Blastopirellula marina: one gene and its partner. The protein of the gene in region 2 interacts with the protein of the main gene of each other region in a pairwise test. Links are inferred from orthologs where the notes say so. Each region holds a gene or a part of one and is shown on either strand. Other genes may lie near its edges.

Evidence for each region.
Region 1: the proteins of C5Y96_RS04930 (region 2) and C5Y96_RS18820 interact in binary tests that used the Escherichia coli proteins (3 or more experiments, as listed by UniProt). The link is inferred for Blastopirellula marina from one-to-one orthologs.

What each region holds. Positions count from the first base shown.
Region 1 is NZ_PUIA01000057.1:412,986-418,879, forward strand. What follows is about bases 1,707-4,676. They hold C5Y96_RS18820 (acyl-CoA thioesterase), read left to right. Parts: upstream 1,707-2,983; coding sequence 2,984-3,370; downstream 3,371-4,676. Other genes in these bases: C5Y96_RS18810 (ABC transporter ATP-binding protein), read right to left, coding at 1,707-2,161; C5Y96_RS18815 (acetolactate synthase), read right to left, coding at 2,348-2,839; C5Y96_RS18825 (phosphopantothenoylcysteine decarboxylase), read right to left, coding at 3,356-3,985; C5Y96_RS18830 (hypothetical protein), read left to right, coding at 4,056-4,676. Also shown: C5Y96_RS18805 (ABC transporter permease subunit/CPBP intramembrane protease), read right to left, coding at 1-1,393; more of C5Y96_RS18810, read right to left, coding at 1,412-1,706; more of C5Y96_RS18830, read left to right, coding at 4,677-4,925; C5Y96_RS18835 (hypothetical protein), read left to right, coding at 5,051-5,894.
Region 2 is NZ_PUIA01000016.1:754,860-762,041, forward strand. The notes cover bases 1,309-5,566. They hold C5Y96_RS04930 (preprotein translocase subunit SecA), read right to left. Parts: upstream 5,217-5,566; coding sequence 1,509-5,216; downstream 1,309-1,508. Other genes in these bases: C5Y96_RS04925 (3-deoxy-D-manno-octulosonic acid transferase), read right to left, coding at 1,309-1,436. Also shown: more of C5Y96_RS04925, read right to left, coding at 123-1,308; C5Y96_RS04935 (MBL fold metallo-hydrolase), read left to right, coding at 5,754-6,494; C5Y96_RS04940 (GNAT family N-acetyltransferase), read right to left, coding at 6,504-6,926; mddA (methanethiol S-methyltransferase), read right to left, coding at 7,005-7,182. UniProt on the Escherichia coli protein: Required for protein export, interacts with the SecYEG preprotein conducting channel.

The DNA of each region.
Region 1 (5,894 bases), on a different replicon or contig from region 2:
CCTGACGATCACGCCACATCTTGCGGAGCCATGCCTGGAGACTGAATCGTTCGCTTTCGCGGAACAAGACCGACTCGTTGTTGAATTGATCGATCGCCCAGCGAATGGCCACCCAAATACAAAACGCCGTCACGCCCAGCACCGGCAGCACATAGGTGGCCGCCTTGGTGTAATCCCCTTCCATCAACGCCTTGAGCAAGAACGACATCCCGCTCACAGGAATCAGCGACGTGCCGAAGGATAATTCGGTATCGGGCAGCACCGGCAACACGACCAGCGGCAAGTTGAGCATCAACAAGGGAAGCAGGTAGTACTGCCCTTCCTTGCTACTACGGGCCATCGTGGCGATCGCCAGGGCCAGGGCACTAAACAAAGCGGCCATTGGGATCAGGGCTAGAAACAGCCAACCCAACGACCAGATCGGAGGAGGACCGAAGTTAAGCCGCGATGCCATCTCGCCACCGCCGACCTGCCCCATGACGAAGCTGGCCGTGAACCCCATACTCGCGAGATTCAACACACTGGTCGCGATACTGAACGTCATAATCGCCAGTAACTTGCCGGCCACAATCTCTGATCGCAGCGCAGGACTGGAGAGCAGCGTTTCAAGCGTACCGCGTTCCTTTTCGCCGGCACAAAGGTCAATCGCCGGGTAGAACGCCCCGGTCAGTGCCCAGATGACCACGATGAATGGAAAAATCTTCGCCCAAAGATAGGACGACTGATCGAGCGGCTTTTCGGAAAGATCGAGCGTGCCGAAACTGAATGGATCGGTAATCACCGCCGGCACATCGTTGGCTTCCAGATTGTGCTGGATCAGCTTTTCGCGCCACGAATGCAAGATCTGCCGCAAACGGCCGTCGGCCAGCTTCGAACGCTCGTCCGACGAATTGGTGATCAATTGCGGCGAGGGAAACTCAGCTTTCGACTCTTTATCATTCTTTTCATCTTGAAAGCTTTCCATCCGCTCTTTGAAGCCAGGCGGAAAGTAGATGATCGCATCGAGCCGATCAGCCTCCAGTGTTTCTTTCGCCGTCTTCTCGACCACCGCTGGGTCGACGGATGCCTCTGTGGCTTCGATCTCGAAGTGGCTCGTCACACCGGCATCTTGCAAAAGGATCGGCGAGAATTCGTAAGCCGAATCGTCATTAACTTCACCTTCCTTTTGGACCGATGGCACAAACAAGTCAGGCGTGCCTGGCAGTTCACTCAGGCCAATCACGCGCAGCCGCGTTGGGTGGGCTGTCCGGAACTGCATCACCTGCAATACCATCAGCCCCATCAGCGGATACAAAAGAACCGGCAAACCAATCACAGAAAAGAGCGTACGGCGATCACGCGCCTGATCACGCAGTTCTCGCTTTAGAATCAGTTTGACGTTGTCCCAGTTCATTCCTTGCTCTCGCTGCCGTTAGTTGGCGATTCCATCCGGCTCGCCGATCAGATGGAAGAACAACTCTTCCAGATCAGGCTGGTTGTATTCGGTTCGCAACTGGTCGATGGTCCCTTCGGCGAGGATCTTGCCTCGATTCATGATGGCCACCTTGTCGCACAGCTTCTCGACTTCCCGCATGATGTGCGACGAAAAGATGATGCACTTCCCCTGGTCGCGCAGTTCCGAGATCAACTGAACCAAAGCACGCGCCACGAACACATCGAGCCCCAGCGTCGGTTCGTCGAAGATCAGCACCGGAGGATCATGCACCAGCGCCCGGGCAATGGAAACCTTCTGCTTCATGCCAGTCGACATCTTCGCCCCCAGCACGTCGCGAATCTCGCGCATACCCAAGCGGTGGAAGAGTTCTTCCATCCGGTCATGCAGTTCGTGATCAGGCAGGCCGTACAGCTTGCCGAAATATTCGACCATCTCCCAAGCCGTCATCCGGTCGTATACAGCCGTATTGGCCGACATGAAACCGATTTTATGCCGCACCATGGCAGGCTCGGTGGTGACATCGTATCCGGCGATTTGTACCGTGCCGGAAGTGGGCTCGAGAACCGTACTCAGAATACGAAGCGCCGTGGTCTTCCCGGCACCGTTAGGACCCAAAAGACCGAAAATCTCACCAGGCATCGCAAAGAAGCTGATGTGATCCACTGCCGTGAATTTTCCGAGTTGGAGATCGTCGTACGACTTGACGAGATCACGAACGTGAATCATGCGGCTGCCAGTGTCCGATGGCGGGTAGGGGGTACGGATAACTTCCGATAGATCTTGCAGTGAATTCTATCGGACAAAGCTCCATCTTTGGCACCCAGGCAGCAGGTTCGTCGACGAGAAGCCCGGTTCTCGGACCTGATGGCGCGATTTTAACGGTTTTTTCGCAGCGGCAGCCCTACGAAAGAACTAGTCGTCGAACTTCAAATCGTCCTCGGTCAGGACCTTAAAGTTCCGCGACAGAAGGGTGTCCATCGCAATGTCGGTGTTGTCGACCATCAATGCGACAGCGGCACGATTGTTAGGCGTGTAAAGTAGTGGGTACGCCTGAACGATGTTCACTTCCGACTGAAGCAGGGCCGTGCAAACCCGTAACAGGGGCTGTTTTTCGGCAGGCAGTTCGACACCGATCAGATCCGATTCGATCAGAGCCAGGCCAGCTCGCTCCAGGATCTCGCGTCCCCCTTCGGGATCGCTCAGCAGAAAACGAACAAAACAACATTCGGTGGCATCGTTAATGGAAAGAGCAACAATGCGAACGTTGCTACCTTCAAAGCGCCTGACGATCTCTAGCAATTGCCCGACGCGGTTTTCCAGAAAAACGGTGAACTGGCGCAGCGAGGGGTAATCGCGACCTCGCATGGTGCTGAAATTGGTACCGGAGCCGGCTCCCGTACTCATAGTGCCCCAATCATGCTAAAACGAAATTGGCAGTTAACAACCGCAACTATAAAAAAGGCTTAGGGTTCGGTCAATCTTCGCCCCAACAGGTGGGGTGGCAAAACTCGACCCTTTTCGCCAAGGCCCTGCAAGAAACGTGGGAATATGCTGACAGAACACACCATCGAAGTCCGCGTCCGCTATCAGGAAACAGACGCCCAGGGACGCGTGCATCACGCCAACTACATCACCTACTTCGAGTTGGCTCGCACCGAAATGCTGCGTGCGGGTGGTTTCAATTACAAGCGTATGGAAGCCGACGGCACACTGCTGGTGGTCCGCGATGTCGAGTGCCGTTACCACTTGCCGGCCGAGTTCGATGACCTACTGCAAGTCACGGTGAAAACAGTGAAAGCCAAGGGAGCCCGGATCGAATTGGCATACGAAATCCGTCGCGAGGAAGATCTCGTCGTTGAAGGCAAAACGCTGCTCGCCTGCATTACGCGCGAAGGAAAACCGACGCGGATCCCTGATGTGTTACGGCTTGATTAACCGCTGGCCGACGATTTGCATGATCTGCGTGGCCACTTCAGGCTTGCTTCCCTCGAGAGTGGCGACCACGCTGCCATCTTTGGCAAGCACCTCGACATGGTTCTCTTCGCTGTTCATCGCCTCGGGGCCATTCAAGATCATCAGGTCGCAGCTCTTCTTTTCCAGCTTCACCAGGGCCCGGAAACGACGATCCTCGGTTTCCAGGGCGAAACCGACCACCCAGCGATGCTTCTTTTCCGCACCCAGCGTTGCGACGACGTCCGGCGTCTCGATCAACTGTAGAATCAGCGGCTGGCCTGTCTTGGCGATCTTTTGCCCTTGAACGAACTCTGGTCGGTAGTCGCACGGTGCCGCCACGCCGATCAGGCCGTCGCAGTTCTCGAACTGCTCCTGCGCGACAGCTAGCATTTCGTCGGTCGTGTTGACCCAATGGACGGTCGCCTCGCTTGGGTAGGTAACCGTGACAGGGCCTGAGACGATCACGACCTCGTGTCCGGCAGCCACGGCGGCCTCGGCCAGGCTGCATCCCATTCGCCCACTGGAAGCATTGGTCAGGTAACGGACAGGATCGATGTATTGTCGGGTCGGTCCCGAGGTCAAAAGAATGCGGGCCATGGCTGATTGTGTAAGATGGAACGTTCTGGCAATCCCTCAATCGTACCGTTAACCCAACTCGTGACTACCAGTGAACACACGTGGCGTCGTCCTTTTCATCCTGGTTTCTCTGGCATTCACGCCCATTTTATCCGCGGAAGAGTGGGCTTACCTCGATAACTACTACCTGCGGATCGGCGTCGATAAATCGCGTGGGGCCTGCATCGGATACTTCGCTCCCAAAGGTTCTCAGGAGAACCTTCTCGATCACTTCGACACCGGTCGTTTCATTCAACAGTCTTACTATGGCGACCCGGACGACTCGAAGTGGGTCGACAAGCCGTGGGTCTATAACCCCGTCCAGGGAGGCTCTTACCAAAATCAGCCCAGCAAGGTGACGGAGTTTCGTAGCAACGATAAGACCCTCTTCGCCAAGATCACGCCCCGCAACTGGGCTGGCGGACAGTTGTTGGACGAAGTCACGATGACCGAAACGATCTCGCTGGAAGATTACTTCGCGAAGATCGAGTTCCAGATGAACTACGCCGGAAACAAAACACACAAGCCAAGACAACAAGAGCTGCCAGCGGTGTTCGTACACGCCGAGTACGACACGCTCGTTACGTATACCGGAAACTCACCATGGACCGGTGAAGAGCTACACCGCCGCAAGCCAAGCTTTCCGAATGAATCGGTCACCATGAACGAGAACTGGGTTGCCTACGTGAACCAGGATGATATCGGCATTGGCCTCTATGTCCCCGGCATCGAGAAAGCGACATGCTACCGCTATCAAGAGGCCAACTCGGCATGCTCGTATGTCGCTCCGATCAAGGAATTCGCTTTGACGCCAGGCCTGCAGCACCAGTACACCGTCTATCTGACGTGCGGATCGATCGAGCAGATCCGCCTGCGATTTAAGGTTCTTCACGCTAGCAGCGTTGATTCCGCGAGTAAGTAGCCTTAGTCAAACTCGCCTTGACCCAGTCGCAGGTGCTTCGTAATGTTGCCGCGCTCGGAATCCTGCATCGTGGCTGCGCGCCATGGGATAGGATGTGCTCTCTCCACTGGCCGAGGACTTTTCGCATGGTAAAAACGCTGGCATTGAGCCTGATCGTCTCGATCGTGGTATTGCCAATGATTACCACGCGCGTCCAGGCAGGCGGATTACTTTCAGCAGCCGCTGGGGAGAGCCGAACCGACGATCCCGATCCACCTCGTAGTGAAGAGGCTAAACCCAAGCGTCGAGACCGAGATCATCATCACGACTGCGGTGATGATGCCAGTTCGGCATTGGGGGAACTTGCTGGAACGTTGCTGTTTTATGGAACGATCGCCGCAGTCGATGCGATGATCCCCGATCAGCGCACGGTCTGCTGCATCAATGCATCGGGGGAAGAAGTTACGTACACGATATATGGCCCACCGGGGTATTTTTCGGATTACCCCTATCAGCACGAGTTTGGCTACATGCTGATGGGAGACGAGTGGGTCACCGTTGGCAAGACAACATCGATCCGCGGATCGGTTGAATATGGAACGGACTTCGGCAACCTGTCGCGAGTCGGTACCAAACTGCTGGTCGAAGGTACCAGTCGCTGGGGCATCGACATGCAGTGGGACGAGTACTTCGAGAACATCCCCTCCGGCGGGACAGATCAACTGACCATGGGGGACCTGAACTTTACGTTCCGGGCCCCGCAAGGATATCACAGCCAGTTTCGTTTCGGACTCGGAACTAACTTGCTGGAAGACCGAAATGGTTCCGAGTTCGGGATCAATTTCACGACAGGGTACGACGTTTATATCGGCAAACCATGGATTTGGTCGACCGAGATGGACCTGGGTAAAGTCGGGTCAGCGGATCTGTTTCGGATTCGTTCGACCCTAGGTGCACAGTGGAAACGGGCCGAAGTGTTCGCGGGGTATC
Region 2 (7,182 bases):
AGAGAAGAAGACGAACAACCGGGTAAATCAGTCGAAATTGACTTTACAGAGCGGAATTCTGCCCCTGCGGGATCAGATTGCCGCAGCACGCAGGGTTACAGTCTGCCTGGGGCCGCGCAAGGTCAGGCCGCCGTGCGGAATTTAACGATCTTCGGCGGATCTAAAAGAGGCTTCAGGCTTTCGATCGTTCGCCTGGTGGCTCCTTGCTGGGCGAGGACCACTTCTTTGGCCTGCTGGCCTTGTTGTTCCCGCCAAGTGGTGTCGAGGGAAGCCTTTACGACAAACGCTGCCAAGCTCTCAGCGTCTCGAACAACGGTCAAGGCATCCGCCGCGCGAAGCCGCTCGACCACATCTTTGAAGTTCCAGGTATTTGGCCCAACGGCAACCGCCGCACCATAGGCCGCTGGTTCGATCATGTTCTGCCCACCACGATTGCCCAGGCTCCCCCCCACGAACGCGATATCTGCGGTTCCCCACCATGCGGAAAGTTCGCCGACACTATCGATCAGCAAGATGCTGCTGGTACCGCGACTTTCGCTGGTGAACTGACTGCGACGCTGAAAGGGGACGTTCTGTGATTGAAGGTAGGTTGCTACTTCATCGAAGCGATGCGGATGACGCGGCACGAGCAAGAGCTTCAGCCCAGGAATCTGCTGCTGAGCGGCTTGGAAGGCTTCGAGAATGATTGGCTCTTCACCATTTTGCGTGCTACCGGCGAGCCAGACGATCTCCTCATCGTTCAGGCCAGCCAGTTCGCGGAAGGCTTGCGTTTGCGAGTTCTGACGATCTGGCGTGATGCCGTCGAACTTGATCGAACCGGTCACTTGAACTTTGCTGGGATCGGCTCCCAGGTCGGTGAAGCGGCGTGCGTACGAATCGTCCTGCGCTCCGATCCAGTCTAGCTGCTGTAGCAGAGGGCCCACCAGGAAGCGAATGCGACTGTACCCGCGATGGCTCTTCTCGCTCAAGCGACCATTGACCACGGCGATCTTGGCATCGTGGCGATCGGCGAAACGAATCAGGTTCGGCCACAGTTCCAGTTCGGCCAGCAATACGGCATCAGGCTGGATGTTCCGATAGGCCCGGTCAACGGCCCACGAGAAATCGAGCGGGGCGTAGCTGACTGTGTGCTGGGCGTACTTGGTCTTTGCCAGTTCGTGGCCAGCCTTGGTGGTGGTGGTGATGTGAAAGGTAATGCCAGGGTAGATCTGCTGAAGCTCGCCGATCAGGGGAGCCAGGAGATTCACTTCCCCCACGCTCACGGCGTGCAGCCAGAGATGCTGCGATGTCCCTTCAGGGCGGCAGGCAACGTGCCCCAGGAACTTTTCGGCGAAACCTTCGCGGTACTTGCCCTTGGTCACGGCAGCCCACAGCAGGTACGGACTGGCAACGATAACCAGCGCCAGGTAGACGAAATTGAGTAGCCAAGTGAGCATGGGATCCATCCCGGTGTGGCGACTTGTCGGCAGCTTCCCTCGCGGTTTGCGACACGAGGGAAGGCTACGTGACTAGTTCGCTTGTTCCTGCTTCATGCAGCAGGATTTGTACTTCTTGCCGCTGCCGCAAGGGCACGGATCGTTGCGGCGGATCTTTTCGCCGACATTACGAATCGGTGCGGTGACCTCGGTGTCTCCCTGCGAGTTGTTGATGGCTTCTTCCTGCTGACGAGCCATGTCGGTCATGCTGGAAGCGGAGTCGTGTCGAGCTTCCGATTCCTTCCAGGTGGAACTGACGAACTCTTCGTTCAGATTTTCGATCTTGTAAACCAGATCGGTCACGCGTTCGCCGACGCTGCGCCACATCTGTTCAAAGATACGCATCCCTTCCCGCTTGAATTCGACCTTGGAGTCGACCTGGGCATACCCCACAAAGCTGACGGCACTGCGAAGATGATCCATCGCCAGGAGGTGGTCTTTCCAGGCGTTATCGATCAGTTCCAGCAAGACGCTGCGTTCCATGCGGGTCATTTCCGGGCGGTAACGCTCGTAGACTTCGCGGATCAGTCGTGCTTCCAACTGGGCCTTGTCGAACTGTTCCAGTTCGGCCTCGGGGATCTCGGCCTCGATGTATTGCTGGATCCACGCGTTGAGCGATCCCATCTGGCCATTGCCGCCGCTGATGACCGAAAGGGTTTGGGTTTCCTGGTTGTCCTCGTAAAGCTGCTCGACCTTGTCGTGGACGGCTTTCATCTTTTCGAGGGCAATCTTCTTGTGCTTCTCGCTCAGCGGAATAAGCATCTGTTGGATTTCTTCCCGCTGCTTGCTCTTGTATTGCTCGGGATCTAATGGCGTTTCAAAGCGGTTGGCTGCCCATTCCAGAAGGCCGTCGCGGTTCAAGCGAGCATGCCCGCCGCTCTTGTCGCTGAAGCGATAGAGTCCGGTCAGCACGGGGTACTCGGCTTCCTTCTGGTCGTAGACGGCGATCGCCTTTTCATTGACTTGTTCGATCACGGCCTTGGCCGGCTTGTCTTGCAGCTTCTCGACGTCGACGTTGAAGCCGAACTTGTATTTGCACCAATGGTTCAGCGTGTTAAGGCCGAAGTCTTTGTCGAGGAACTTCTCGCCTTCGCTGAGGTCGACCTTTTCGATCGCTTCGCGAGCCTTAGTGATCAGGAACTCATCGACCTGATCGCGACCGACCTTGCGCAGGTCACGGTCGTTCAGGTTCAGCTTCCACAAGCTGTTTGCGAAGCGGGCCATCGCGCCCCAGTTCCATTCGCTTTCATCTTCGCTGTCAGGCAGGTTCTCGTCGATCGAAGCCATGATGTTCGATGCGGCGGCTCGTTCGGCCATGTCTTTGGCGTACGTTTCTGCTGCGGCGAAATCCAGGCCACGCAGGTCGCGCGTGTTTAGCTCGCACGACAGTTCACTGCCGGCCCACTTGGCGAAGGTTTCGATGCCGAAGTCCTTCTCGAGGAACATGCGAACGTGGTAGTCGATCTGCTCGCGGACCATATCCATGATCAGATCGCGGCTGTCGCCACCTTCCAGGATCTGCTGGCGGAAGCCGTACACGCGTTTACGCTGCTCGTCCATCACTTCGTCGTATTCGAGCAGGTTCTTACGAGCCTCGAAGTTTTGTTCTTCACGCTTCTTCTGGGCACCTTCGATACGACGCATGATCATCTTGCTTTCGATCGCGTCGCCTGGCTGCGGCCGCATCGCGGCTGGCATCCGGTTAATGAAGTTGGCTGCCCAGTCGCCGAAGTAGATTCGCATCAGGTCATCTTGCAGCGAGAGGAAGAACCGCGAGCTACCTGGGTCGCCTTGACGACCACAACGACCACGCAACTGAAGGTCGATACGACGCGACTCGTGCCGCTCGGTACCGATCACGTGCAGGCCGCCCAGTTCCTTGACCTTCTTGCCCATCGCTTTCATCTGTTCGCGCTGCTCGATCTCGTTGACCAGCTGGTCCCATTCGTCTTGCGGGACATCCAAACGCGTGGCGTACTTGTGCTGCAGCTGCGCCCAGGCCATCGTTTCGGGGTTGCCCCCCATGATGATGTCGGTACCGCGACCGGCCATGTTAGTGGCGATGGTGACGGCTCCGATGCGGCCTGCCTGGGCCACAATGTCCGCTTCGCGCTTGTGCTGCTTGGCGTTCAACAGGTCGTGCTTGATGCCGCGTTTGTCGAGCAGTCGCGAAAGGCGTTCGCTCTTCTCGATACTGACCGTACCGACCAGCACGGGTCGACCTTTGTACTGGATGGCCTTGATCTTGCCGCGTTCGATCTTGGTGGGCTGCTTCTGCCCCTTGGGGTGGATTTCGATCGAGTCCTCGTTCTCTTTGAGGATGTCGCCCCACATTTCGTCGCCGTTTTTGAAGGTAACGACGTCCCATTTGACGGTGCGTTCGATCTCGTCGGCGACCGCTTCGTATTTTTCGTTTTCGGTCATGAAGATCACGTCGGTGTACGTGATACGCTGCATGGCCCGGTTGGTGGGAATGGCGATCACGTCCAGCTTGTAGATCTTCCAGAGTTCGCCTGCTTCGGTCATGGCCGTACCGGTCATACCCGAAAGCTTGTCGAACAGCTTAAAGAAGTTCTGCAGAGTGACGGTGGCCAAGGTCTGAGTCTCTTCCTTGATCTTGACCCCTTCCTTCGCTTCGACGGCCTGGTGCATGCCGTCGCTCCACTGGCGGCCTTCCATCTTACGGCCGGTGTGAACATCGATGATCACGATCTTGCCGTCTTCCACCACGTAGTCGACATCCAACTGGTACAGGTAATGGGCACGCAGCGCGTTATCGATCAGGTGCGGCCATTCCATGTTGCCCGAGGTATAGAAGCTTTCGACGCCTGCCAGGCGTTCTGCTTCGCGCACACCATCTTCGGTCAGGTTGGTGGTGCGGTCTTTTTCGTTGACGACGAAGTGAATGTCCTTCTTCAGCGTGCGAGCGATCTTGTCGGCGTCGCCGTACTTCTCTTTGCTCATGTTGGCCGGGCCGCTGATGATGAGCGGGGTCCGGGCTTCGTCGATCAGAATGTTGTCGACTTCGTCGATGATCGCGTAGTGCAAACGCCCTTGCGATTGCTGGTATTCCTTCGGGAAGCGACTGTCGCCGCGCGCGGCGGGACGCATGTTGTCACGCAGGTAGTCGAAGCCGAACTCGTTGTTGGTACCGTAGGTGATGTCGCAGCTGTACGCCTGTTGTCGATCGCGGACCGACATGTCATTCTGGATCGCGTTTACGGTCAGGCCGAGCCCGCGATAGAGCGGTGCCATCCATTCCATGTCGCGGCGAGCGAGGTAGTCGTTCACCGTGATCACGTACACCCCTTTGCCTTCCAGGGCATTGAGGTAGGCCGGCAGCGTGGCCACAAGCGTTTTACCTTCACCGGTAACCATTTCGGCCACGTTACCGCGATGCAGAACGATACCACCGATCAGCTGGACATCGTAATGCCGCATGCCGAGATAGCGTTTGCCTGCTTCACGGCCGACGGCGAAGGCCTCGACCAATATGTCATCCAGCGTTTCGCCGGAGGCAAGTCGTTGCTTGAAGATGCGGGTCTGGTCGCGAAGTTCTTCGTCAGAGAACGCTTCGTACTTCGATTCCAGCTCGTTGATTGCGTCAACGGTGCTTTGCAGCTTCTTGATATATCGGGCGTTGGACGAACCGAACATCGACGTGATCAGTCGTTCAAAGCCGCCTAAAAGACCGCCAAAAAAGAGGCCGATCTTTTCCCAAATCTGTTCCAGTTTCTCCATCGCTGAATATCACCTGGGGGTGGGGGCGTATCGAAAGCACTAGTTGCGGCGAAACAAGACCTTATTTGTAGACACCGCCACAACTTAAGCGTGCGCGCAAACCCTTCCCATATCGTAGATTATAGGGATTGCTCAAAGGGGTCAACCGCGCTTGAGCACGCACCGATCGTCGGCTCCGCTATCATGGTATTCGATCCCACGACCGTTTCCCTTGCCCAGCTAGCGTAGATTCCGTGAAGATTCTCGCAATGACCAGGCCTGCACGCTGGATGGGACAAGATTGCGTAGCTTCTAAGTTTACGCCGTTGCCGTACATCCTCTGGTTAGAAGCATAACGAGGCGAACAGGTTACGCCCAAGTTGCCGGGTTCGGGCCTGCGGGGTTGCATCGACTGCCCCCATTTGCGATTCTCAGACCAGGAAAAAGAGACCAGAAAGAGGAAGAATGAGCCAGCCCCCCCAGTCTGCACCACCCAAGAAGAATATCGTCACGCGAGACATTCGCGGGCGGCTTCTCTTTTTGGGGACAGGTACCTCGATGGGGGTGCCAGTGGTGGGGTGCGGCTGCGATGTCTGTCAAAGCACCAATCCTAAGAACAAGCGAACCCGGTGTAGTGTTATCTTCGGCCTGCCCGAGGGGAACCTGCTGATCGACACGCCGCCAGACCTGCGAACGCAACTGCTGGCCAATGGGATCGGCATCATTCATGCGGTCGCGTTCACGCACAGCCACGCCGATCACCTGTTCGGGCTGGATGACATCCGCCTCTTTCAGTTCTATATCGGTCACGCGGTTCCGATTTACTGCGAGGCGAACGTCGACGCCAAGATCCGCCGGGTATACGACTATGCGTTCAGCACCGAGGTACAAACGCACGTCGGCTCGCGGCCTGCTCTCGACATGCGTCAGATTGGGCTCGACCCGTTCGAGGTGCTGGGAGCGAAGGTCACACCGATCCGCCTGCAGCACGGCCCCCGCTTTGAAGTGCTGGGCTTCCGTGTCGGCAACGTCGCTTACTGCACCGATGTGAATCACATTCCCGACGAAAGCTGGGCCAGGCTCCAGGGGTTAGACGTGCTGGTTTTGGATGCCCTAAGGCCAGAACCCCACCCGACTCACTTCTCGATCGAAGAGGCCGTCGAGGTCGCCCAGAAGGTTGGTGCCAAGCAGACGTACTTCACACACATTGCCTGTAAGATGGAGCACGAACGAACCAACGCCTGGCTGCCCGATGGAATGGAACTGGCGTACGACGGGCTGGAGTTGCCGCTGACGTAGGTGCGCTTGTCACTCCCGTGGAATAATCCAGCAAGAGTCATGCTTCTCCATCCCGATGTGCGGATAGTAGCTGACCGCTTTGGGTGCCGCCAACAGTAACAGGACCGTGTGTTTCCCAGCGGCCAGGTGCGTGCGGGCAATCAGTTCGCGGCCGATCCCTTGTTTCTGAAACGCTTGGTCAACGGCCAGGTCGGCCAGGTACGTTGCGTGGGCGAAGTCGCTCATGCTGCGGGCAATGCCTACTAAGCGCCCTTCACTACGAGCCGTGCAAAGAATATCCGCGTTGCGGACCATCTTGGTCAGCTTCTCGCGGTCGTCGACCGGACGACGCTCGGCCAGTTCCGAGCGAACTAAGACTTCCAGGTATTCATCGACAGAAAGATTTGGCTCGACTTGGTACTCGATCATCGGCGTCTTGATTAGGGTGCTCAAAAATAAAACCGCTGGCAAGGACACGCGTGCTTGCCAGCGGTTCATCATAATCTTTCGCAGAGCAACCTCCCAACAGGGTTACGTTGTGACCGATTCGGTAGGTGGTGCCGATGTCCGATCAGCGAACTTGGGAACGAACATCCCCACGGTGCGTTGATATTCCCGGTACTGCTCTCCGTAGATGTTGACCAGGTCTCGTTCTTCTACGATCGCTGCCAGGCCCATGTAAACGGTCATGCCGATGGCGAACAACAGG